Salinivibrio kushneri: one gene and its partner. The protein of the gene in region 2 interacts with the protein of the main gene of each other region in a pairwise test. Links are inferred from orthologs where the notes say so. Each region holds a gene or a part of one and is shown on either strand. Other genes may lie near its edges.

Region 1 (16,941 bases), 2.3 Mb from region 2 along the record:
ATAACTTGACGGTACAGCCAGCCGCTGAACGCTCCGCGGATGCATCTGAAAGCTCAAACGCCTGCTCAACCGTCAGGTGCTCAACCCCTTCGATCTCCAAAATACGGCCAGAGAATTCGTTAATCTTGCCCGATTTCTCCACCGTCAGCAGCCCTTTTTGAATGCCAAAATAAGGGATAGCATGAACCAGGTCGCGTAGCGTCACCCCGGGTTGCATTTCACCTTTAAAGCGCACTAAGACCGATTCTGGCATATCCAGTGGCATCACGCCGGTCGCGGCCGCAAAGGCCACGAGACCTGAGCCTGCCGGGAAAGAAATCCCCAGCGGGAAGCGGGTATGTGAATCCCCCCCCGTTCCCACGGTATCAGGCAGCAGCATGCGGTTGAGCCATGAGTGGATCACACCGTCACCGGGGCGCAGCGCCACGCCACCACGGTTCATAATAAAGTCTGGCAGCGTGTGGTGGGTTTCCACATCTACCGGCTTTGGATAAGCAGAGGTATGGCAGAACGACTGCATGGTCAAATCAGCGGTAAAGCCAAGGCAGGCCAAATCTTTCAGCTCGTCGCGAGTCATGGGCCCGGTAGTGTCTTGCGAACCGACAGTCGTCATTTTTGGCTCACAATAGGTATTCGGGCGCACGCCCTCAACACCACAGGCTTTACCTACCATTTTTTGTGCCAAGGTAAAGCCTTTGGTGGAATCAGCCACCGGACGTGGGCGACGGAACACCTCAGACGGCTCAAGCCCTAAGCATTCGCGGGCTTTGTCAGTCAGGCCTCGGCCAATGATCAATGGAATACGTCCGCCAGCACGCACTTCATCGTACAAGATGTCTGTTTTTAGTTGGAAGGTAGATAGGACATCATCGGTGCCGTGCTTGCACACTTTGCCGTCGGCCGGATACAGGTCAATCACATCGCCCATGTTGAGCTTGCTGACATCAAGTTCAATCGGCAGAGCGCCCGCATCTTCCATAGTATTAAAGAAAATAGGCGCGATTTTGCCACCTAAACAAAAACCACCTGAGCGCTTGTTAGGGACGTTAGGAATGTCGTGCCCCATAAACCACAACACTGAGTTAGTTGCCGACTTACGAGACGAGCCAGTACCGACCACATCACCGACATAAACCAGTGGATGACCTTTTTCTTCCAGCTTTTTCATTTGCTCGATCGGGCCAATCTCTCCCGGTTTGTCCGGGTGAATACCTTCACGCTCGTTTTTCAGCATCGCCAGCGCGTGCAGGGGAATATCAGGACGTGACCATGCATCTGGCGCGGGTGACAAGTCATCGGTGTTGGTTTCACCCGAGACTTTGAACACCGTCAGTGTCACTTTTTCAGGAATTTGTGGTTTTTCCAGGTACCACTCAGCGTTCGCCCACGACTCCATCACTTGCTTGGCGTAGGCGTTGCCTGCTTTCATTTTGTCTTCAACGTCGTAAAACGCATCGAACATCAATAAGGTATGAGACAACACTTTCGCCGCAATCGGCGCAAGCTTGTCATCATCAAGTAAGGTGATCAGCGGCTCGATGTTGTAGCCACCTTGCATGGTGCCAAGTAATTCAGTGGCACGCTCGGGGCTAATCAACGGAGACTGCGCTTCACCTTTTGCCAGTGCGGCCAGAAAGCCTGCTTTCACATAAGCGGCTTCATCCACACCGGGTGGGATTCGGTTTTCCAGTAAATAAATGAGGGTTTCTTCTTCGCCAGCGGGCGGGTTTTTCAGCAGTTCTATCAAACTGGCGGTTTGCTCAGCGTTCAGCGGTTTAGGCACAATACCCTGAGCGGCACGTTCTTCGACGTGTTTACGGTAGGCTTCAAGCACGACTATTTCCTCTTTTCTCGGTCAGATCGTGTGATCCAACATCCTTGGAAAGTGTTAGTACTCGTATCACGCTTATCCGGCGAAGTTTATTAAAATTTCCAGCAAGACGAGGGTTCGAGCACGTAACCGCTGCGTGAGGATAGCATTTTTAACCTAAAATTAAAATCTACTCGTTTTGTGAAACATAATACTTAGGTCTAAGTGACGCTGTACGCTATTCCCCACCTCTGAGTTTTCTTTACCCAGAGCAGGTCGCAGTTGTCGCTGATTCTACACCGCTTTTCGCCATAGCGCAGTGATCCGGCTACCATTGCTTTCTCATCTATCACCCGCAAACGACAGCGCACTTTTACCGCTTTATGTTGAAATCGCGAGGAGAGTGTCATTTTTATCAATAACTCTAAGCAACGGCTTCAATTTTATTGTTTCATGGTCGATACATAACCAATCATTCACCCATAACTGCTAACTTAGATGTTAGTGCCATAAACATCATCACATTTTTGTCACGCTAACCTATCGTCTGTTAATAGACCAAATAGAGAGAAGGGCATGAAGCTAAAGCAACTCACGATTAAACAAAAACTCGTGCTGGCATTTGTCTCAGCGGTGATCGCCTCCACCGCCATCATCAGTTACATGAGCTTGAGCCAAGCACGCGACATCATGGAAAAGCGCCTGTTAGAAAATGAGCTTCCCACCACCCTCACCCAGTTTAGAGATACCATTGATAGTGAGGTCAACCAACTACAATCCGCTGCACGTCAGCTGGCTTCTAACCCTGTGATGCTAGATATCATCAACCAAGATATTACGCCCGCAGAAGAAAACCGCGTGATCAAACAGCTCAACGTATTACGTGAGCAATACGGTTTGAATGATGCCTCCATTGCCAACCGCAATACTGGGCAATATTGGAACCAAAACGGTTTTTTGCGAGTGTTAACGCGTGAAAAGGATAGTTGGTTTTACAACTTCCTCGATAGCGGCAATGCCACCATGGCCCAAGTTTTCCAAGAAGAAAATGGCGAACTCAAGCTCTTTGTCAACTTCCAACAGCTGAATGGTAAAGGATTGGCCGGTTTCTCACGCTCGCTGGAGGACATGACCCGCTTTTTGAATCAGTTTAAAATTGAACAGTCTGGTTTTGTCTTCTTGGTCAACGCTGACGGTCTCGTGCAACTGCACCGCGACACCAATCTGATGGGCGAGCAAACCTTAAGCGATATTTATGGTGGTCAAGCCCGCAGCTTGCTGCAAAAAGGTGACTTTAACCTGCTCGACACCAGCATTAATGGTGAAGAAGTGCTGCTCGCATCCAGTTATGTGCCCTCCATGGATTGGTTTGTTATTGCAGATGTCCCTGCCGAAGAGGTTTACGCACCTCTCAATGAAACGCGTAATCAAATCCTGATGGTATCGGTCGTCGTCGGTCTCATTTTTATCGTCGTTGCCGTATGGCTCGCTGCGACCATTACCAAACCGATCCAATACGTGGCCAATGTGTTCCGTGAGATTGGTGAAGGTGAAGGGGACTTGCGCCAACGTGTAGATATCAACAGCCAAGATGAGATTGGTCAACTGGCCTCTGGTTTTAATAGCTTTGTCGAGAAAATCCATCGTTTGGTCTCAGACGTTGCCCGTACCGGTGGCGAGTTACGCAGTGCGGCCGAGCAAGTGTCATCACAAGCCGGCGCCACCCAATCACAAAGCGAGTATCAGCGGGATCGTACGGTGCAAGTGGTCACCGCCATCAATGAAATGGGGGCCACCGTCAATGAGATTGCAGGCAATGCGGCCAGCGCTGCCAGTGCCGCCAACCAAGCCTCTGATGATGCGGCAAGTGGCCAAGGCGTGGTGACCCAGGCACGGGATACCATTGCTCGACTGGCTGATGACATGGAAAATATGTCGAAAGTGATCAGTGCTTTGGCTGAAAACACCGATTCGATCGGCGGCATTTTGGATGTGATTCGCGGGATCTCCGAGCAAACCAACTTACTGGCGCTGAATGCGGCGATTGAAGCGGCGCGAGCCGGCGAACAAGGACGCGGCTTTGCGGTTGTTGCCGATGAGGTACGCAGTTTGGCCAGCCGTACCTCTGATTCCACCGACGAAATCCAGACCATGATTGACCGTCTTCAGCAAGAAGCGCGCAACGCGGTGGATGCCATGGAGCAAAGCCGCACCATGACCGCTGAAGGGGTGAATGCTTCCGATGAGGCCTCACAATCGCTCAATGCAATCAACGAGCAAATTGTGCAAATCTCGGACATGAACACCCAAGTGGCTACCGCGACTGAAGAGCAGTCAACCGTGGTCAACGACATTAACCAAAATATCGAAGAGATTAACCACAGCTCGCAGCAAACCGCTGATACTGCCAATACCATGGCAGAAGCCAGTGAGTCACTGCGCGATCTTTCCAAACGTCTTGATACTTTGGTAGGGAGCTTTAAGCTCTAAACCATTGCGATGCTACCGACCAACGCACGTAGCGGGCCTTGGCCCGCTTTTTTGTTCACGATCTACACGGGTTCACAGATACAAAAAAGCCCCGCATTGCGGGGCTGAGTCAGAAAAATATAAACGCGTGGTTTATTTCTTTTTCTTCGCTTTCGGGTTAGGCATATCAGTGATTGAGCCTTCAAACACTTCTGCAGCCAAACCAACCGATTCGTGCAAGGTTGGGTGAGCGTGTACTGTCAATGCGACATCTTCGGCATCACAACCCATCTCGATAGCAAGGCCAATCTCGCCTAACAGTTCACCACCGTTAGTACCAACAACCGCACCACCGATCACACGGTGGGTGTCTTTATCGAAGATCATCTTAGTCATGCCGTCTGAACAGTCAGACGCAATCGCACGACCTGAAGCCGCCCATGGGAAGGTCGCCACTTCGTAGTTAATGCCTTCTTCTTTACACTCTTTCTCGGTTTTGCCGACCCACGCCACTTCTGGCTCAGTGTACGCAATCGATGGGATCACTTTTGGATCGAAGTAATGCTTCTTACCTGAGATAACCTCTGCAGCCACATGGCCTTCGTGTACACCTTTGTGCGCCAGCATAGGCTGACCCACGATGTCACCAATCGCATAGATGTGCGGCACGTTGGTGCGCATTTGCTTATCAACATTGATAAAGCCACGATCGTCGACTTCAACACCCGCTTGGCCCGCATCAAGCAGCTTGCCATTCGGGCTACGGCCGATAGCAACCAAGACAGCGTCATAGCGCACAGGCTCTGCTGGGGCTTTCTTGCCTTCCATGGTGACGTAGATGCCGTCTTCTTTGGCTTCTACCGCAGTCACCTTGGTTTCCAGCATGAGGTTCATCTTCTTGCTGATACGCTTAGTAAAGACTTTGATCACGTCTTTATCTGCCGCAGGGATCACCTGATCGCACATTTCGACTACATCAACCTGTGAGCCAAGTGCGTGGTACACGGTTCCCATTTCTAGGCCGATGATACCGCCACCCATTAACAGCATTTTCTCGGGTACTTCTTTGAGCTCTAGGGCGTCGGTGGAGTCCCAAATGCGTGGGTCATCATGCGGAATAAATGGCAGCTCGATAGGACGAGAGCCGGCCGCGATGATGGCATTATCAAAATTGATGGTGGTGTTTTCTTCCCCTTCGACTAACAGGGTGTTGGCGCCAGTGAAACGGCCTGTGCCATTGACGACTGTCACTTTACGCTGCTTGGCCATACCGCCTAAGCCGCCAGTCAGTTGACCAATGACCTTATCTTTCCAAGAACGGATCTTGTCGATATCGGTTTGTGGTTCGCCGAATACCACGCCGTGCTCGGCCATGGCTTTGGCTTCTTCAATCACTTTGGCAACGTGAAGTAGGGCTTTAGATGGGATACAGCCGACGTTTAGACACACACCGCCAAGGTTGTTGTAGCGTTCAACCAATACGGTTTCCAAACCTAGGTCGGCACAGCGGAAAGCGGCGGAGTATCCAGCAGGACCAGCGCCAAGGACGACGACTTGCGCTTTGATTTCTTTACTCATTCTGACCTCGTTATAGTCTTATTCCCTGACAGGCTAAGAGCGGTAATTTTTTATTGTTGTGGGTATCTGGGAGCCACAGTTTACAGCCATGTTAATGGGCTGAAAAATAAAAACCCATAGCCTGTGAGCTGCACAACAATTCCCGACCGACCTTTAACCGGTCAGTCGGGTTGTTGGTATTGCGATTAGAGTACCAAACGGCGAATATCAGACAGTAGGCCGTTGAGGTAGCTAATAAAACGCGCACCCTCGGCACCATCAATCACACGGTGGTCGTAAGACAGCGACAGCGGCAGCATCAAGCGAGGCTCAAAATCCTTACCATTCCATACTGGCTTCATTTCTGACTTAGACACACCCAAGATAGACACTTCTGGTGCATTAACGATTGGCGTAAATGCCGTACCGCCGAGGCCACCTAGGCTAGAGATGGTAAAGCAACCACCCTGCATATCTGACGCCGTCAGCTTACCGGCACGAGCTTTCTTCGATACCACCATCAGCTCTTCAGACAGCTCGTGAATGCCTTTTTTGTTGACGTCTTTAAAGACAGGCACAACCAGACCGTTTGGTGTGTCAACCGCGATACCGATGTTGACATACTTCTTCATGATCAGGCTTTCACCGTCTTCAGACAGTGACGCGTTGAATGAAGGGAAAGCTTCCAGCGCTTTAGCCGCCGCTTTCATGATGAACACCAATGGGGTGATCTTCATGCCCGACTCTTTCTTCTTCTCGATCGCGTTTTGCTCTTTACGGAACGCTTCCACTTCAGTGATATCAGCGTTATCCCACTGGGTCACGTGCGGGATCATCACCCAGTTACGTGCCAGGTTCGCACCCGAGATCTTCTTGATGCGAGACAGTGGCTTCACTTCGGTTTCACCGAATTTGCTGAAGTCCACTTTCGGCCAAGGGAGCAGGCCAAGTGCGCTGCCGTCGCCTGAGCCAGACGCTGAACCAGACTCAAGACGCTTCAGCGCCTCTTTCACGTAGCCTTGCACGTCTTCTTTCAGTACACGCCCTTTACGGCCAGTACCTTTGACTTTCGCCAAGTTAACACCGAATTCACGCGCAAGACGGCGAACAACAGGTGACGCATGGGCGTACTCTTTGTTTTCGACGAACTCGTCTTTACCGGCGTCAGCTTTAGCTGCTGCTGGGGCTTCCGCTTTTGGTGCTTGCGCAGGCGCAGATTTTTCCTCTGCAGCAGGTGCCGCTGCGGGTGCGCTACCCGCCACCTCGAACACCATGATGTGCGAGCCAGTAGACACTTTATCGCCCGCGGCGATTTTGATCTCTTTAACTGTACCTGCAAACGGTGCAGGGACTTCCATTGACGCTTTGTCGCCTTCAACGGTGATCAGTGACTGCTCTTCTTCAACCGTATCGCCTACAGCGACCATGATGTCAGTCACTTCGACTTCATCACCGCCAATGTCAGGAACGTTTACGTCTTTGTTTTCCGACGCGGCTGGGGCCGCAGGTGCAGCTTGTGCAGGCGCCTCAGCAGAGGCGCTGCTGCCGACTTCAAACATCATGATAAGAGAGCCAGTTGACACTTTGTCACCCGAGGCAATCTTGATCTCTTTAACGGTACCCGCAAACGGTGCCGGCACTTCCATTGAGGCTTTGTCGCCTTCAACGGTGATCAATGATTGCTCTTCGTCGACGCTGTCGCCTACCGCCACCATGATGTCGGTCACTTCAACTTCATCGCCGCCGATATCAGGCACGTGCACTTCTTTGATTTCTGATGCGGCTGCTGGGGCAGCAGCAGGTGCCGCCTCTTGCGCTGGCGCGCTTTGTGCAGCGCCTTCCGCTTCAAAGATCATCATCAAAGAGCCGGTGGTGACTTTGTCACCCTCGGCAATTTTAATTTCCTTGACCACACCCGCTTGTGATGCAGGGACTTCCATGGATGCTTTATCACCTTCAACGGTGATTAACGACTGCTCTTCTTCAACCTTGTCACCCACGCTGACAAGGATCTCAGTCACTTCTACTTCATCCGCACCGATGTCAGGTACATTAATCTCGATTGACATTATTTCAGCCTCTTACGCGAACAGCGGGTTTACTTTGTTGGTATCGATGTCGAATTTCTTGATAGCGTCAGCTACCAGTTTCTTATCAACATCGCCACGCTTAGCCAGCTCATTAAGTGCCGCAACAACCACATAACCTGCGTTCACTTCGAAGTGACGACGGAGGTTTTCACGGCTGTCAGAGCGGCCAAAGCCGTCTGTACCCAACACTTTATAAGATTCAGCAGGGACAAACGCACGAACTTGGTCAGCGTAGTTCTTCATGTAGTCGGTAGCAGCAATCGCTGGCTCTGTGCCCATCACGGTTTGGATGTAAGGCACTTTGCTTTCTGCATCTGGGTTTAGCATGTTGAAGCGATCGACATCTTGACCGTCACGTGCCAGCTCATTGAACGAAGTCACGCTGTATACGTCAGACGCCACACCGAACTCATCGCTAAGCAGTTTCGCCGCTTTGCGCACTTCAGTCATGATGGTGCCAGAGCCCATTAACTGAACTTTCGCTTTGTCGCCCGTGTAGGTTTCTAGTTTGTAGATACCTTTACGGATACCTTCTTCCGCGCCCTCAGGCATGGCTGGCTGATGATAGTTTTCATTCATCAGCGTCAGGTAGTAATAGATGTTTTCTTGGTCAGGACCGTACATACGACGGATACCGTCTTGCATGATCACTGCCACTTCGTACGCGAAGGTTGGGTCGTAAGAAACACAGTTAGGTACAGTGCTCGCCAGAATATGGCTGTGACCGTCTTCGTGTTGTAGGCCTTCACCGTTCAGGGTAGTACGACCGGCAGTAGCACCCAATAGGAAACCACGCGCTTGCTGGTCACCCGCCATCCACGCCATGTCGCCAACACGTTGGAAGCCGAACATTGAGTAGTAGATGTAGAATGGGATCATTGGCAGATCATTAGTGCTGTAAGAGGTCGCTGCCGCTACCCACGATGACATCGCGCCTAGCTCGTTGATCCCTTCTTGCAGTACTTGGCCGCCTTGGTCTTCTTTGTAATAAGACACCACGCCACGATCTTCTGGGGTGTAAGTCTGACCGTGTGGGTTGTAGATACCTACTTGACGGAACAGGCCTTCCATACCGAAAGTACGTGCTTCGTCGGCAATGATAGGCACAATGTTTTTGCCAATGCTTTTGTCTTTCAGCAGTACGTTCAAAGAGCGCACAAATGCCATGGTGGTCGAGATGTCACGCTTTTGCTCAGACAGCAATGCGGAGAAGTCGTCCAGTTTTGGCAGCGTCAGCTCTTTAGTAAAGTTAGGCAGACGTTGCGGCGTGTAACCGTGCAGGGCTTTACGGCGCGCATGCAGGTATTCGTGCTCGGCAGAGCCTTCTTCCAGCTTCAGGTACGTCAGGTTTTGTACGTCTTCATCAGACAGCAAGTCTTGCAGGCCAAGGCGGTCGCGCATAGCGTGAACATGAGTCATGTCCATTTTCTTCACTTGGTGCGCGATGTTTTTGCCTTCTGCCGCTTCACCCATGCCATAGCCTTTAACGGTTTTCGCTAGGATAACGGTTGGGCGATCGTTGCACTCTTGGGCCGCTTTAAAGGCCGCAAACAGTTTTGATGGCTCATGGCCACCACGCTTAAGCGCAAAGATTTCTTCGTCAGTCATATCCGCAACCAAGGCGGCTGTTTCTGGGTACTTGCCGAAGAAGTGCTCACGCACGTAGGCACCATCTTTTGATTTGAAGGTTTGGTAATCACCGTCGATGGTTTCATTCATCAACTGCAGTAATTTACCCGAGGTGTCTTTGGCCAGCAGTTTATCCCAGCCGGAACCCCAAACCACTTTGATCACGTTCCAGCCAGCGCCTTTAAAGAGGCCTTCCAGCTCTTGAACGATTTTACCGTTACCCATTACAGGGCCATCAAGGCGCTGCAGGTTACAGTTAATCAAAAAGCAAAGGTTATCCAGTTTTTCACGCGCCGCGAATGATAGCGCACCGCGTGACTCTGGTTCATCCATCTCACCGTCACCGAGGAACGCGTAAACACGCTGCTCAGAGGTGTCTTTTAGACCACGGCCGTTGAGGTATTTGAGGAAACGCGCTTGATAGATAGACGCGATGGGACCCAGACCCATAGAAACGGTTGGGAACTGCCAGAACTCAGGCATTAGTTTCGGGTGTGGATATGAAGACACCCCTTTGCCATCAACTTCCTGACGGAAGTTGTCGAGCTGCTCTTCGCTCAAGCGGCCTTCAACAAAGGCACGCGCATAGATACCTGGAGAAATATGACCTTGATAATACACCAGGTCGCCACCGTCTTTCTCGTTAGGCGCACGGAAGAAGTGGTTAAAGCAGGTTTCATAAAATGCCGCCGAAGACTGGAATGATGCCATGTGGCCACCCAGCTCTAAATCTTTCTTGGACGCACGCAACACGATCATGATTGCGTTCCAACGAATGATAGAACGGATACGGCGTTCCAGATTCACATCACCTGGGTAAGCAGGTTCTTGATCAGCAGGAATGGTATTTACATAGTTGGTGGTCACGCCCGTTGGCATGTCAACACCGTCTAAACGTGCTTGCCCTAATACTTGCTCCAGAAGGAACTGGGCACGTTCTACACCTTCTTCACGAACGACTGACTCAAGAGCTTGCAACCACTCTTGTGTTTCAAGTGCGTCCACGTCATGTTTCATGACTTCAGACATGGCGATCTATCCTTTCGTTGATTGACTCGTACAAAACAAACGTTGTCGCAGCTGCAGTGCCTTTCGCGTTTCTATAGATGCGAATAAGGCTACTCCAACTCGTCCTTGCGTTGTTGAATTCGACGTAGAGACCGTTCGCGACGGCTTTCTTCTCGACCAAGATCCAACAGAGTTTCCTCAATGTAAGCCAAGTGTGCATGCGACGCTTGTCTGGCTTTTTCTGGTTCACCAGCGGTAATCGCATCCACTATCTCAGCTCGGTGTCGGCTGACGTTTTCCACCGTCTCTTGACGGCGATAAAGTAGCTCAAAATTTTGCAAAATATTCTGTTCCAGTAACGGCGCGAGACTACGCATAATATGAAGTAACACCACATTATGCGCCGCTTCCGTTACGGCAACGAGATACTGCATCACAGCCGATGCTTCTGCCTCTAAGTCCCCGTTTTTCTGCGCTTGACGAATGGCATCATGACAGTCTTCTATACGAGAAAAATCCTCTTCTGTGCCCCGTAGTGCGGCAAAATACGAAGAAATGCCCTCTAGGGCATGTCGTGACTCCAGTAAGTCAAGTTGGGTTTCTGGATGGTCCGCCAATAACTCTAGCAGTGGCTCAGAGAAGCGTTGCCAAAGGCGTTCACTGACAAAGGTGCCGCCACCTTGCTTGCGCGTCAGTAGCTTTTTCACTTCAAGCCGTTGAATCGCTTCGCGCACTGACGGGCGAGACACATCAAATTGCGTCGCTAACTCTCGTTCAGGCGGTAACTTCTGGCCTGGAGACAAGGTCCCTTCCAGAATTAAGCCTTCGAGTTCTTTTTCAATTACATCCGAGAGTTTAGGTTGACGAATTCGCTGATATGCCATTGTATTTATTGACCATCTGCACCCAGAGCATGGTGCTTAGCTGCAGAAACTGACTGATTGTAAATTGGTAAGACCAATTACTTTATTGATCCCTAAAGTTACCAGACAGCGGGTATTCTGTCCACCTGAACTTTGATTGACATCATGGAAACCTGTGTATTTTTAGCCTGACAGCCACGAATACTCAGCCCCTCAAAATTGGTCAGACCATTTGTGTCGGTCAACGCCATAGGCATTTAAATCAGTGCGTGTAACTTTTTCCAGTCAAACGCCGCGCCAGGATCCGTTTTACGTCCTGGGGCAATATGTTGGTGTCCTGTGATTCGATCACGGGTAATGGCTGGGTAGTACTGCATCAGCGTCTGCGTGATCGCCGCTAACGATTGGTACTGCTGTTCGGTGTATGGATGTGTGTCTGTGCCCTCTAGCTCAATACCGATAGAAAAATCGTTACATTGCTGCCGACCGTCAAAACACGAAGCGCCAGCATGCCATGCACGCGCACTGAATGGTACAAACTGGATCACACTTCCATCTCGTCGGATCAGTAGGTGGGCAGAGACGCGAAGCGATGCGATCTCGGCAAAATAAGGGTGTTCAGCCGGATCGAGGTGCCCTTGAAAAAACTGCTCAATATAGGGGCCATCAAACTGACCGGGCGGCAGGCTGATGTTGTGGATCACCAGCAAGGAGATATCGTTACTATCCGGACGTTGGTTATGATGAGGAGACAGGCAAGCGCGCGCGCCTACCAACCAATGATTGTCAATCTGTGAAAAAGACATACCCGATCCGCTTGAGCAAAATCGCTACTTTATCTGGTCAGCTGGAAGATTGGAATACAAGCAACAGCGCGCTGACGGATGGGTTTTGGCGTAATACATAGCGGCATCGGCTTGATTCATCATCTGCTGCAGCTCAAGCCCATCCGTTGGGAAGCAACTCACACCAATACTAATGGCCAATGACAACGAGGTATCTGCAACTTGTATCGGAGCATGCATTTCGTCTTGGATACGTGTGATCACTTCATTCAACGCCGATTTGTCCGCTAATAAATCCAGCCAGACAATGAACTCATCACCGCCCAAGCGGCCAACCAAATCAGACCGGCGCACGGACTGTTTTAGGCGCTGACTGACCACCTTGAGCAACTCATCACCGACGCCATGCCCATAGGTGTCATTCACTTGCTTAAAGTTGTTCAAATCAATGAACAGTAAAGCGGCATTAGTTTGCGCGCGGTTAGCACGCATCAACGCCACATCTACATGCGATTCGAACGCGCGTCGGTTGAACAAACCGGTCAGCTCATCGTGTTCAGCAAGGAATTTAAGCTGATGCTGCTGTTCGCGAAGCTGTTGGGTTTGCCGTGCGACTTCTTCGCTCAGCTGTTTCTTGTCCACCATGGTATGGCTCAGCGCACGTTTCATGTCATTGACATGATCAGCCAATTCAGTCAGCTCATCTTTATCAGTCAAGGTTAATTCCGTGGTCAAGTCACCTTGTTTGATTTGCGTAATCGTTGAATGCAATGCTTTTAGACGGTGCGTTAGCCGCCGCCGTAAGCTGGTCACAAACATGGTTACCAACAAGGCTAACACCACCAGTACGCCACCATGTACCACCAGTAGGGTTTTCTGTTGCTGCCCCGACTGGTGCATAACTTGCTGACGCACCGAAAAAGCGGTTTCACTCATCGCCTGCAGCAGCACATTAAAACGCGAAAACAGCATCAAACGCCTGTCATCCACAGAGGGGTTACCATCTAGCTGATCAGCGGTAATCCCCAATAAGCGGTCAATGCTGTTTGCCGCGAGTCGAATCGACTGCGCGGACTGCGGCGGTAACGCCTCTTTATCACTGTTTAGTTGCGCCCGCAATGCGTTGGTGGACTGATGTACATCTTGGCGCGTTTGTGTGCTGGGGTATTGACGATATAACCATAAACGGCCTCGCAAGCTATCAATCTGCGAGTGTACCGCCACAATACTGTCTAACCGTGCTTGGATTTGATTTTGCTTGTAAAAAAGCTCCACCGTAATTAACAGCGTAACAAAAGTAAGCGCCGTACAGGCATAGACAACAATACTGAGCTGCTGACCAATCCTCATTCTAATAAACTCACTTTTTGCGTGGCCTCAACCAAGGGGCCTGGGTTGAGTATGTGGCGGAATGACGGAGTGTTCCCTTCCACTAAACCCGCCTCTTGCGCCCATCGCGCTTGGTTTTTTAACCGCAGTAACAATGAGTCATTCAATGAAAGGCGGAATAAGTAATCTTGCCATAGCCAACTGAGTTTATCGTCTGACATGTCAAGGTACGCGGAGACCTGTGCCTTAGCCCGTTCTGGGTGCTGATGAATAAAGCTCACCGCGTCGTCTAGGGCACTGACAACCCGTTGCATGTCCTGGTGTTGCTTATTGACGAGTAAGCGATCGCTGACCAGTAGAAAAGAGAGGCTGTGCAAGCCTTTACTGTCAAGCGACTGCACCGGCTGGTTGGACTGCTTGAGTAGCTGATAGCCATAGGGCTCCCATATGGCTATCGCATCCACTTCCTCATCGAGGAGCGCCTTGGGCAGTGTTTCAGGGGAATAGTAGACTTTTTCCACCTGAGCTCTGGGTATATCGTGCAATTGCAGCAAAGAATCAAAGAAGTATTCACTGGCACTCGACGCAACAATGCCCACGCGTGCCTTGTCGAGTGCGTCCACCAGCGAGCTGCTAATCTCACGGCGAATAGACCAGAGTTTTACGTCGTTATCTGATTCGACAAAGCTGGTTAGCACATTAAAGTCATCGCGCTCAAAACTGTTAAACATCACCACCGTCTCCGAGGTAGTGGCTAAATCCACTTCCCCTGACATTAAGGTTTGAAAACTCTTTACGCCCCCATGAACCGGCTTAAGGGTCATATCGATACCCTGCTTTTTAAACAAACCTTGCTCCTTAGCCACAATAATCGGTGCCGATAAGGGAGTGAGCGAGACCGCAATGGTCAGTGACGATAATGGCTCGGACACCGGTGGCCTTAGTTGCTGCCAAGCACGAAAACCAATCAACGCAATCGCTATCATGGCCACCAGCGCTAACCCTCGCTTCATGGCATCACCTCTTTGACTGTTTCTGCCTAAAGTGTAGACAATTTAAAAGACAGAATATGATTAAAAAAATAGACGAATGTGAGGAAACGAGAGAGAAAAGCTGCATTTCGTTATCACCAGCGTTATCATTCGACCACTTTTTGATGACCGCGGTAAGCCATGATGACATCAACCCCTTTTCATGCTGTCCATGACAGCGAGCGCCGCCTGGCCTATCTCACTTCTCACCTCAGCGCCGATGTGACCCGCGCGGTGACCGACGCCCTACGAGAAGATCTGGGTGGCGAGATCGACGCCAGTAAAGACATAACCGCCAGCCTGATCCCGGCAGACTCGGTATCCACAGCGACATTGATCACCCGAGAAGATGGCGTTTTCTGTGGCCGTGCCTTTGCGGATGAAGTGTTTCATCAGCTCGGTGGCGACGTCACCTTGACGTGGCATGTCGAGGACGGCGACGCCATCACCGCCAACCAATCGCTTTGTACCTTACAGGGACCCTCGCGTGTCTTGTTGACCGGTGAACGCAATGCGATGAACTTTATTCAAACCCTCTCTGGATGTGCGAGTAAGGTCGCAACCTATGTGGCAGCACTCAAAGGCACCCACACCAAATTGCTCGACACGCGTAAGACCATTCCGGGGCTGCGTAGTGCGCTGAAGTACGCGGTTGCCTGCGGTGGTGGTCATAATCATCGCATTGGTGTCTTTGATGCGTATTTGATCAAAGAAAACCATATTCTTGCCTGTGGCGGGATAGAGAACGCCGTCAAAGCAGCGCGCCGGCTTAATCCTGATAAACCGGTAGAAGTAGAAACCGAAACTCTGGATGAGCTCAAACAAGCCATCGACGCTGGGGCCGATATTGTGATGTTAGATAACTTTAGTGTGCCGATGATGCGTGAAGCGGTGACCCTGAACCAAAATAAAGTGGCGTTGGAAGTCTCAGGAAACGTCACGCTTGAAACGTTGGCAGAATACGCCGCTACTGGGGTGGACTATATTTCTGTGGGCGCGCTTACCAAGCACGTGACCGCACTCGATTTATCCATGCGTTTTCAATAACACGTACGCTCACTCAGATTCGACCAGGCCGCCCGCGATGGGCGGCCTTTTTATCGCTCTTTTGTGGCAAAAAATTTGTGGTGAGTCGAACACTACATTAGAAAAAAATACTGTTACATCCAGCTTTTACCCTTCAGTCTCAAACTCATCTCTCCCCTCTTTTTCGCGCCGCGCTCACAAGCGTAAAGTCGCTGCACTCGCGGCCACCGCGTTGGCGGCCGACCATCATTGAGAGGAGAGAAATAGGATGAAAAAGCAACAAGGGTTTAGCTTGATTGAGTTACTGATCGTCGTCGGCATTATCGCAGCCCTGTCTGCCATCGCCGTCCCCGCTTATGTCAATAAACAAAAAATTGCTGAATTTAACTCAGGGTTAGCATCAGGCCGTGCTCTTCTTACACGGTTAGATCTTTATTTGGATGAAAATAGTGGCTCGACAGCGAGTAAATTTGGAGAAAAATTAGGTGACGCTACGAATCTCGGAGAGCTAGCAACAGTCACCGTCTCAGGTGCTAGTGAAGAAGGTGGAGAAGGCGAAAATGCCAAAGGGACTGAGCTGAAAGTCACGTTTAATGGAAATAGCTCTATTGACGGGACAATAATTACCTTTGAGAAAAACGACTTTGCTTGGGTATGTAAATACACAACGAAAGAAACTTTCGAAGATGGTGAGATTAAAGGATGTAAAAAAGCATAAGCAGACAATGATCCCAACCGCTCCGTTGTATCAAGCCGGTTTATTGACTGATGCCCAGCGCGATATGCTGGGCATTGGCGACAATACCTCGCTCAGTCTTGCGCATATACTCGATGCTGGGGTTGACCCCACCGCGCTCGCCCACACCCTTGCGAGTCAGCATCACCTGCCTTTTTCGGAAAGCCATCAGTACCCGTATAAAGACACCTGTTATGCCCTAGATAGGCGCGATTTGATTCAGCGTCACCAAGTGTTGCCGCTTGCCCAGCAAGGCCAAGAGCTATTACTGGGGGTCAGTGATCCAGATAACCAAGAAGCGGTCGCCGACTTTCGCTTTTCTACTGGGCTCAATGTCCGGTTAGTGGTGCTTAGTCAGCCGGATTTGGATGCCGCTTTGCGTCATTTATATGGTGCAGATATCGATGGCACGGGCGATGGCATGACCATCAGTGATCAGGACTTAGCGGCCCTAACCGTCACCGATAGCCCACAAGAAGACAGTGTCGAGTTACAAAGCGATCAGGCGCCCATCAGTCGTTATATTCAACAGATCTTGGTGGATGCAGTGCGCAAAAAAGCCTCCGACGTGCACTTCGAGCCCTTTGAGCATCACTATCGAATTCGCT
Region 2 (9,708 bases):
ACAACTGATCACCTTTGGCTCACTGCCTTGGATTGCGTTAGTGCTGGCCACCAGTTTTGCGATTTACGGATTACTGCGCAAAAAAATAAACCTCCCTGCGGTGCCGGGGTTGTTTGTGGAAACCTGCACACTCTTGCCCGTTGCGCTGATTTATCTGTGGCAGTTTGCCGATACCCCCAGCGCCAACTTGCTCGATAATCCCATCAACCTGAATATGCTACTGGCCGCTGCCGGTTTGATCACCACGGTGCCTTTACTGTGCTTTACGGGTGCTGCCACTCGCTTACCCTTAACGGTATTGGGCTTTTTCCAATATATCGGCCCTAGCTTAATGTTTTTACTTGCCGTCGGCTTGTATGACGAACCCTTTACCCCAGATAAAGCCACCACCTTTGCCTTTATTTGGGCCGCCTTGGCGATATTTAGCTTTGATGCCTATCGAGCGAAGCGCCAGCAAGAGGCCAAGATAGAGACCACGCCTTTGTCAGCAGGAAAATCAGGATGAATGAGTTCGCTATTCTCGCCACACTGGCGGGGGTGCATATGATTGCACTGCTCAGCCCCGGGCCCGACTTTGCCTTGGTGCTCCAAAATGCGACCCGTTATGGCCGTGCTACTGGTTTGGCGATTGCGCTAGGGTTATCGCTCAGTATTTTGGCGCACACAATACTGAGCATTACCGGCATCAGTCTGTTGGTGCATCAGCACCCACAACTCTTTATGTGGGTGCAGGTGGCGGGGGGCAGTGTGCTGATGTATTTAGGCCTTAGCGCGATTAAAGGCTTGCTCGCCGCCACTGCGCCGGCGCAAACCACCAATGATGCGCCTGCGGTACACGGCCAAAAACAGGCCTTTTGGAAAGGGGTACTGACCAACCTTTTCAACCCTAAAGCTTTGGTGTTTTTTATTTCGTTGATGAGTACCTTGGTGCCGGCCAGCATGTCTGCCAGTGGCAAAGCCATGGCCGTGGCGGTGGTGTTCTTACTCTCATTAGGCTGGTTTTCTTCGCTCGCCTGGCTGCTATCAGGCAGTCGCGTACAACAAGTGCTCACCAAGGTCGCCCCAGTTATCGATGGCCTGTGTGCGCTGTTGTTTTTGCTGTTAGGTGGCGCGGTCGTTTGGCAAGCCGGCGTGTTCGGCTAACGCCGCGGCTGAAAAAATGCAGGCAATCGAGTCAATACCAATACGCCCAGCCAAGGCTGGGCGTATGTGACGTTTTTTGGCGTTAAGCAGCCGAGATTAAAGCGCTTCCAGTTTGGCGTACTGAGTCACCAACCACTTAATCCCTTCCCCATTAAAGGCAACTTGCACGCGGCTTTGTCCGCCACTGCCTTCAAAGTTGATGATGGTGCCTTCACCAAACTTAGGGTGTTGAACCCGCTGACCCAAACTAAATCCGGTTTGGTTAAAGTTCTCCTGAGTCTGCGTTTTGGAAAAACGACCACCGCTTGCAGCAGGGCGTGAGACATTGGCACGCATACGCACTTCTTCCAAGCAGGCCTCGGGCAGCTCACGTATAAAGCGCGAGATCTTATGGAACATGTCTTTGCCGTAAACACGGCGCATTTCTGCGTAGGTCAGATAGAGTTTTTCCATCGCTCGCGTCATGCCGACATAGCAAAGGCGACGCTCTTCTTCTAAGCGGCCCGCTTCTTCAGCTGACATCTGACTGGGGAACATGCCCTCTTCCACCCCGACCATAAAGACTAAGGGGAATTCGAGGCCTTTGGCACTGTGCAAGGTCATCAATTGGACCGCATCATCAAACTCGTCCGCTTGGCCTTCACCGGCCTCAAGGGCGGCGTGGGCCAAGAATGCCGACAGTGGTGTCATGCCTTCCGCTTCCGCCTCTTCTGGCGGCGTGAATTGGCGCGTGGCGGTCACCAACTCTTCCAAGTTATCAACGCGTGCTTGCGCCTTTTCGCCTTTTTCTTGCTCGTACATGGCGCGCAAGCCGGAGTGACGGATCACTGCATCGGTTTGTTGATACAGTGCCATGTCACGGGTGTCATCTTCTAGCGCATTGACCAGCTCGATAAACCGGCCCAATGCATTGGCCGCGCGCCCTGCCAGCGCTTTTTCTGCCAAAATTTGCTCGGCAGTGTGCCATAAGGTTTGGCCGCGATCGCGCGCCGCGCCACGAAGCGTCTCAAGGGTGCGATCACCAATCCCTCGAGTGGGCGTGTTTACCACCCGCTCGAACGCCGCATCGTCATTGCGGTTGGCCATCAAACGTAAATACGCCAGTGCATCTTTGATTTCCTGACGTTCGAAAAAGCGCATGCCACCGTAAATACGATAAGGCAAGCCAGCTTGAATTAAGGCTTCTTCCAGCACCCGAGATTGGGCGTTGTTGCGGTATAAAATCGCGCTATCAGTGAGTGCGCCGCCTTCGTCTTGCCAAGTTTTGATTTTACCGACCACAAAACGCGCTTCATCCAGTTCATTAAAACCGGCATACACAGAGATGGGCTCACCCTCTTTGCCCTCGGTCCACAGGCTTTTGCCCATCCGGTCGGCATTGTTTTCAATTAGGGTGTTCGCCGCTTGCAAAATCGTACTGGTTGAGCGGTAGTTTTGCTCCAAACGAATGGTCTGAGGGGTGGTGAAATCGTCCAGAAAACGCTGAATATTCTCGACTTTCGCGCCACGCCAACCGTAAATGGATTGGTCGTCGTCCCCCACAATCATCACATGCGCCTGTTGGCCGGCCATCATACGCAGCCACGCATATTGGATGTTGTTGGTATCTTGGAACTCATCCACCAAAATGTGCTGGAAACGTGCTTGATAGTGTTCGCGGATCACCGCTTTATCGCGCAATAACTCTAAGGTTCGCAGCAAGATCTCGGCAAAATCCACCAAACCGGCGCGGTCACAGGCTTCTTGATAAGCCTGATAAATCCGCAGCCAAGTGCTTTCAACCGGATCATGGCGGGTATCAATGTGCTTGGGACGCAAGCCTTCGTCTTTTTTGCCATTGATGTACCAACTCGCTTGCTTGGCGGGCCAATGTTTTTCATCCAAGTTTTGCGCTTTAATTAACCGGCGTAGCAAGCGCTGCTGGTCATCTGAATCAAGAATTTGGAAGTCTTGTGGCAGGTTGGCGTCTAAATAGTGGGCACGGAGAATACGATGGCAAATGCCGTGGAAGGTGCCGCACCACATGCCAGAGGCGGTGCCTTGCATCAATTGCTCGATACGGCCGCGCATTTCCGCTGCCGCTTTGTTGGTGAAGGTTACCGCCATCACCGAGAACGGCGACGCCTCTTCCACCCGCATTAGCCAAGCCATACGATGAACCAGCACTCGGGTTTTACCACTGCCAGCACCTGCCAGCACCAAATGGTTGCCGAGCGGCGCGGCCACGGCTTCACGCTGTTTGTCGTTGAGTCCGTCAAGAAGAGTTGATACGTCCATCGCCACCTGCCATTTTACTGGGTATTTATACACTGGTTAGCGATTATACCAGCTCGCCACTAAATTGCGCGCCCGATCCCGACGCAACTTTTTTAAACAAACATTCAGCAAGTTAGCCCTCACCATGCAAAAAAACCGCTTTAGTGGTGAAAGATTGCGCAGTGTTTTCCTATCTTGGTTTATATGCCCACCACGAATCAGTGGGCTGATAACACCAATACGGAACAAGAAGAGGAAGCATGATGAAACACACTAACCTAGCGGTTGCCGCTGCTGTGACAGGATTACTGGCTGTAGGCGCGACCACACTCACTAGCGCACCGGCCCACGCGGCAGAAAAAGAAAAATGCTATGGCGTCGCCAAAGCCGGACAAAATGACTGCGCCACCAATACCAGCTCCTGCGCGGGCACCTCCACCGAAGACGGCCAAAAAGATGCGTTTGTGATGGTACCAAAAGGCTTGTGCGATCGCTTAGCCGGCGGCAGTACCTCGTCATCCTGATATGGCGCGCCCGGGCTTGTCCCGGGCTTTGTCACTTGATCACAAGGAGCGACCATGGATGAGGCAACCGTTTTGACCGGCGTGGGGCTCAGACAACCCCATCTCGCCTACTTCGACCAATATCGCCCAAAGCTTGGCTGGCTAGAAATTCACAGTGAAAACTATTTCCGCCCTCACCGTCCTGCTTTTTCAACCCTGATGCGATTACGTGAGGATTACGCCATCAGCTGTCATGGCGTGGGATTATCGCTGGGGAGCGACGAGCCGCTTGATCGGGCCCATTTAGACAAACTGTGTACACTGGTCAAACACGTCGAGCCACTGTTTGTGTCTGACCATTTAAGTTGGAGCCGGATAGACGGGCAACACTTTCACGATTTACTCCCCCTCCCTTACACCGAGCAAGCGTTGCGAGTATTTTGCGCCAATGTGCAACAGGTTCAAGATGCGCTACAGCGCCCCCTACTGATTGAGAACCCATCGAGCTATTTATGTTTTGCTCAGGGTGACTACCACGAATGGGAATTTATCGCCGAAGTGCACGCTCGCACGGGCTGCGATTTGCTGCTCGATTTAAATAACGTTCATGTCAGCGCGTTTAACCATGATTTTAGCGCCAGTACCTACCTTGACGCGATTCCCGCCCATGCGGTGAAAGAAATTCACCTTGCTGGGTTTACCGTCAAACACACCCCCGCAGGAGAAATTTGGATAGACACCCATAACCAACCGGTTAGCGAGGCGGTGTGGACGCTCTATCAACAGTGGATTGACCGCCACGGCCCTCGCCACACCCTCATTGAGTGGGATAGCGACTTGCCCGCGCCCGAGCGATTGTTAGCAGAAGCGGCCAAAGCCCGCCACCGACTGGCTCGACACAAGGAGGCGGTATGACGCTGGCAACCCTGCAGCAGGCCTTTGCTGATACATTGCGAGATGATCCACAACCGCTGCCGATAAAAGACGGTCGTGTTGCCGCTGACAAGCGATTGCAGATTTATCGCAACCATTATGTGGTCACCCTCACTGACACCTTAAAATGCGTGTATCCCAAGACCTGTGCACTATTAGGTGAGGCGTGTTTTGATGCGGTAGCGCGTCATCATGCGATGATGCATCCCCCGCAAACTGGGGTGATGGAAGACTATGGCGCACAGTTCGATGCGACCTTGCGCGCCCTACCCAATATTATCGAGCCCGTGCCGTGTTGCGCCGAGCTGGCCCGTTTTGAGTGGGCACAAGTGGTACTCACCCTCGCCCCTCCCTCTCCGGCGTTTGAAGGCAGCGCGCTCGCGTTGCTAAGCCCTGAGCAACAAACGCAAGTTTGTTTACCGCTCAACCAGCAAGCCCGTTTATTTGAAAGCGACTACGCGGTCAGTGACGTATGGCAAGCGATCGCCACCGAGCAGTTCGAAGGCTTGGTGGTCGAGAAGCCGCAATCTTTGTTATTGGTTGCTCACCAAGACAAGGTGCATTGGTACACGCTCAATACCCATCATGTCAGTGTGCTCAAAACCTGCCCCCACACACCATTAGGCGACCTGTCAGAAGTGCAACTGGCGTGTGTGTCTGAGCTCGCGGCCATGAACGCGTTTACCACCCCAACGACTGCCTGCAATGCTAAGGAGTAAGCCATGTGGCTAACCATAATCAATCACACCTTCACCCGCGCGCTTACCCCACTGCAACCGCTACTTCTTCTGGTGGGCCGCGTCTATGTGGCATGGATTTTTTTTCAATCTGGGCTAATCAAATACCAAAATTGGGACAGCACCCTATACCTGTTCGAGTATGAGTATCAGGTTCCGTTGCTGCCGTGGCAGCTGGCCGCATATTTAGGGACCACGGCGGAGCTGATTTTGCCGGTATTTGTTGCTTTGGGCCTGCTCGCGCGTCCCATGACCTTGGCGTTATTTGTGTTCAACATTGTCGCGGTCGCTTCCTACCCACTGCTATGGGAGCGTGGCTATGATGACCACATTATGTGGGGCGTGATCTTATTGGTGGTCAGTGTGTGGGGGCCGGGTTGGCTTAACCTCGATAACTGGCTAGCCCGCAAACAAAGCGGCACCGATTAGCGGTGCCACTGCTGAATAAGGGTATCGAGCTCAGATAAATCGTCGATCGCCACATCCGGTAAGGTGCGTCCTTTGCGCATCATCGGAGATTGGCGCTCTGGGCGGATCCAACAGGCTTGCATGCCCACTTGGCGCGCGCCAGCCACATCCGAACTTAAGTGATCGCCCACATGTAAAATGCGCGCCGGGGCGATGCCCAAGGCCTGCGCCGCCTTATCAAACATCTCCGGGTTCGGCTTGGCCGCACCGTGTTCACCGGCACGGAAAATATGCTGGAAAAACGGCGTCAGGCCAATCGCATCGGTGTCGACATTACCGTTAGTGATGGCCACCAATGGCAGTTTCTCGGACCAAGCTTTTAAGTAAGCCACACTTTGCGCCGGCGGAGTAAAGTCACTGCGATATCCGCAAAAGAAGGTCGTCGCCGCTTGAGCTTGTGCACGCGCCTTCTCCGCAGTTAAACCCACATGTTCACCGGCAAGCGTCAGCTGGGCAACCCGCATCGCGGTAACATCAAAGCGTTGGGCAGGGTTCTCATCACGGGCTTGGCGACGAAATCCCGCAAGGGTGGCTTTATCAAGCGCGGCGAGCGGTGGGCAGTGCTCACTCAAATAGTCGCTTAGCGCCGCCTCCGCGCGTGCGATCACCGGCCAGTTATCGTACAAGGTATCATCCAAGTCAAAACTCACCGCATCAAACGCGTTTAAGCGACGATAAAATTTCATATCACGACTCCGAGTTGTTTTTTTTGCCTGCGCTGGGTTTACGAGCCTCTGTGCTGCGGGCGCGGGGATGCGCCGCGTCATACACTTTCGCCAAGTGTTGAAAATCCAAGTGGGTATAAATTTGTGTGGTGCTTAAATCGGCATGGCCAAGCAGCTCTTGCACCGCCCGCAAATCCCCAGACGATTCCAGCATGTGAGTGGCAAAGCTGTGGCGCAGTTTGTGAGGATTAATATGGCTGTTCACCGCCTGCTTTTGTCCCCACTCCGCCATACGTTTTTGCACGCTACGGTGCGAAATTCGCTGGCCCAGTTTAGAGATAAATAGCGCTTCTTCTGGCCCTTTGAGGAGCTGGTTGCGCACTTTTAGCCAGTTCATCACCCAGGTTTTCGCCATGCCGGAAAAAGGCACGATACGCTCCTTTTCCCCTTTACCGGTGACACGCAAATCCCCTTTACGTACCGAGACATCACGCACGTTGAGATCCACCAGCTCGGCTAAACGCAACCCTGCGCCATACATCAGCTCCATCATCGCCCGATCCCGTACCGACAGCGGGTCGTCTTGATCCACCTCGAGCAGCTGATTCATTTCATCCACATCGAGGTTTTTCGGCAACTGGCGCCCTTGCTTGGGCGCGGCGACCCCTTTGGCTGGGTTGGCGGCAAGCTGTTCGGTTTTTACGAGATAGTCGAAAAAGCTGCGCAGTGCGGACAGCCGCAACGCAATACTGCCCGGTTTGAGGCCATCGCGTTTGGCTTGGCTCGAAATTTGTCGCACCCAGTCGGCATCTACATCTTGCCAATAAGCGATGCCCCGCGCGCTCAGAAAGTCGACAATCTTATCTAACTGGCGCTGATAATTACGTTGCGTATGGGCACTGAGGCCCCGTTCGCTGAGTTGATATTGATAAAAGCGATCAAGAGGGACCGTCAGTGAACGGGGAGCCGCTTGGTCAGACGTTACCGCTGTCACTGACGCTCACCCTTGTTCGTCCACTGGCTACATAAGATGGCCAAGTGTGCCGCCAGCTGTTCGATAAAAAGGGTGTCCATTTCTGGCTGAAAGTGCCCGCCATCTGCGCTCGCAAAGCTCAACAGTCCCCACTCTTTGCCTTCCCCTTTAATCGGTATCAGCGCAAAAGAGCCTAGCTCCGGTGGCGTTGCCATCACCGCTTCCGCATCCACACGGCGCAAGCGTCCGAGATAACAACGACGTCCGGCAAAATGATGACTCTTTAATTGATCCACCGCCTGACGTGAGATGCTCTGCAGCCCGTCGATAGGCGCATACACCCGTAAGCTGACGCTCAGTTGCAGTTGCTCGCTAAGCGTCGTCAATGCTTTTTGCACCGCCTGCGGCGTATTAGCACGCAGCAGCGCCTGATGCGCCTCGGCAAAGGCACGAAACAGGGCATCGTTTTTTGCCCCTAGACTCATCAGTTGGGTAATGTCTTCTTCCAGCTCCGCCACCCGCTCACGCAGGCGCTTAAGTTGAATTTCCACCAGCGATACTGCACCTTGCTCGCCGTGTGGCACGGTCAGCTGCGTCAGTAAATCGCGATGGCGAATAAAAAAATCTGGATTATCTTTTAAATACGCTGCCACCGCCTCATCGCTAAGAGGCATGGTTTCCAGTGTCGAGGCTTCTACCCCATCATTCATAATTGCAATTGTCCATCAAATACATGTGTCGCTGGGCCTGTCATTGATAAGGGATGACCCGGCCCACGCCAGCGAATGCGGAGATCTCCACCGGGTAAACTCACCGTTACTTGCTCATCAAGCAGGCCTTGTATAATCCCGACCGCAACCGCGGCACACGCGCCACTGCCACAGGCTTGGGTTTCGCCGGCACCGCGCTCGTACACTCTAAGCTTAATCGCATTGCGGGAAAGGATCTGCATAAAGCCGGCATTGACCCGTTCAGGGAAGCGTTCGTGACTTTCAAGTAGCGGTCCCAAGGTGTCCACGTCGGCATGGTCAACATCCTCGACCACAGTCACTACATGCGGGTTGCCCATGCTCACGGCACCCACAAACAAGGTCTGCTCCGCCACCCGCATCAAGTAGGTTTTCTCTTGTGAGTTGGCACGAAACGGAATTTTCCCCGGTGTGAATTCCGGCTCGCCCATGTTCACGCGCACCTGATTGTCGTTTTCAATGTGCAGCAGCATTTTACCGGCTTGGGTGCTCACGCTGATCTGATGCTTATTGGTCAGCCCTTTCATTCGCACGAAGCGCGCAAAACAGCGCGCACCATTGCCACATTGAGAGACTTCCGATGCGTCAGGGTTAAAAATGCGATAGTGGAAATCCGTCTCGGGATCGTAAGGCGGTTCAACCACGAGTAACTGGTCAAACCCGACGCCACGCTGGCGATCAGCCAGACGCCGAATCAGATCCGGCGAAAAGAACGCGTTTTGCGTGACACAGTCAACCACCATGAAGTCGTTGCCCAGTCCGTGCATTTTTGCAAACTGTACCTGCATGCCAATCCTTATTCTGGTAGGCGCTGTTCAAGCTGCCATAACGACGCCAAGCTCTCGCGCTCGCGCACAAGATGCGCTTGGTCACCATCGACCATCACCTCGGCCGGGCGGCAGCGTGAATTATAGTTTGACGCCATCACAAAGCCATATGCGCCCGCCGAGCGCACCGCCAGCAAATCGCCCGCTTCTAGCACCAACGAGCGGTTTTTGCCCAAGTAATCACCGGTTTCGCACACTGGGCCTACTAAATCATAGGTTTGTGGCTCCCCTTGGCGCGGCACCACAGGGATGATTTCTTGATAGGCTTGATACAGTGACGGACGAATTAAATCGTTCATCCCCGCATCGATAATGGCAAAGTTTTTGTGCTCACTGTGCTTGAGGAATTCGACCTTGGTCAGCAACACTCCTGCATTGGCAGCAATCGCACGGCCTGGCTCAAAAATCAGCTCAAGATGACGATGATTGTCCAAACGCGCCATCAGGGCTTTAG

Evidence for each region.
Region 1: the proteins of uvrD (region 2) and lpdA interact in binary tests that used the Escherichia coli proteins (3 or more experiments, as listed by UniProt). The link is inferred for Salinivibrio kushneri from one-to-one orthologs.

What each region holds. Positions count from the first base shown.
Region 1 is NZ_CP114588.1:404,224-421,164, reverse strand. Bases 3,646-6,528 are described here. They hold lpdA (dihydrolipoyl dehydrogenase), read right to left. Parts: upstream 5,858-6,528; coding sequence 4,433-5,857; downstream 3,646-4,432. Other genes in these bases: aceF (pyruvate dehydrogenase complex dihydrolipoyllysine-residue acetyltransferase), read right to left, coding at 6,043-6,528; N8M53_RS02090 (methyl-accepting chemotaxis protein), read left to right, coding at 3,646-4,300. Also shown: acnB (bifunctional aconitate hydratase 2/2-methylisocitrate dehydratase), read right to left, coding at 1-1,834; more of N8M53_RS02090, read left to right, coding at 2,387-3,645; more of aceF, read right to left, coding at 6,529-7,905; aceE (pyruvate dehydrogenase (acetyl-transferring), homodimeric type), read right to left, coding at 7,918-10,584; pyruvate dehydrogenase complex transcriptional repressor PdhR, read right to left, coding at 10,674-11,447; 1,6-anhydro-N-acetylmuramyl-L-alanine amidase AmpD, read right to left, coding at 11,684-12,232; N8M53_RS02060 (diguanylate cyclase domain-containing protein), read right to left, coding at 12,257-13,561; N8M53_RS02055 (ABC transporter substrate-binding protein), read right to left, coding at 13,558-14,553; nadC (carboxylating nicotinate-nucleotide diphosphorylase), read left to right, coding at 14,713-15,618; N8M53_RS02045 (pilin), read left to right, coding at 15,866-16,315; type IV-A pilus assembly ATPase PilB, read left to right, coding at 16,323-16,941. UniProt on the Escherichia coli protein: Lipoamide dehydrogenase is a component of the glycine cleavage system as well as of the alpha-ketoacid dehydrogenase complexes.
Region 2 is NZ_CP114588.1:2,710,155-2,719,862, forward strand. Bases 831-3,801 are described here. They hold uvrD (DNA helicase II), read right to left. Parts: upstream 3,421-3,801; coding sequence 1,240-3,420; downstream 831-1,239. Other genes in these bases: N8M53_RS12440 (LysE family translocator), read left to right, coding at 831-1,143; N8M53_RS12450 (DUF2282 domain-containing protein), read left to right, coding at 3,663-3,801. Outside these bases: EamA family transporter RarD, read left to right, coding at 1-505; more of N8M53_RS12440, read left to right, coding at 502-830; more of N8M53_RS12450, read left to right, coding at 3,802-3,923; N8M53_RS12455 (DUF692 domain-containing protein), read left to right, coding at 3,978-4,817; N8M53_RS12460 (DNA-binding domain-containing protein), read left to right, coding at 4,814-5,554; N8M53_RS12465 (DoxX family protein), read left to right, coding at 5,558-6,001; N8M53_RS12470 (HAD-IA family hydrolase), read right to left, coding at 5,998-6,726; tyrosine recombinase XerC, read right to left, coding at 6,728-7,699; N8M53_RS12480 (DUF484 family protein), read right to left, coding at 7,696-8,388; dapF (diaminopimelate epimerase), read right to left, coding at 8,385-9,215; lysA (diaminopimelate decarboxylase), read right to left, coding at 9,224-9,708. UniProt on the Escherichia coli protein: A helicase with DNA-dependent ATPase activity. Unwinds DNA duplexes with 3'-5' polarity. Translocates on single-stranded DNA with 3'-5' polarity. Initiates unwinding more efficiently from a nicked substrate than double-stranded DNA.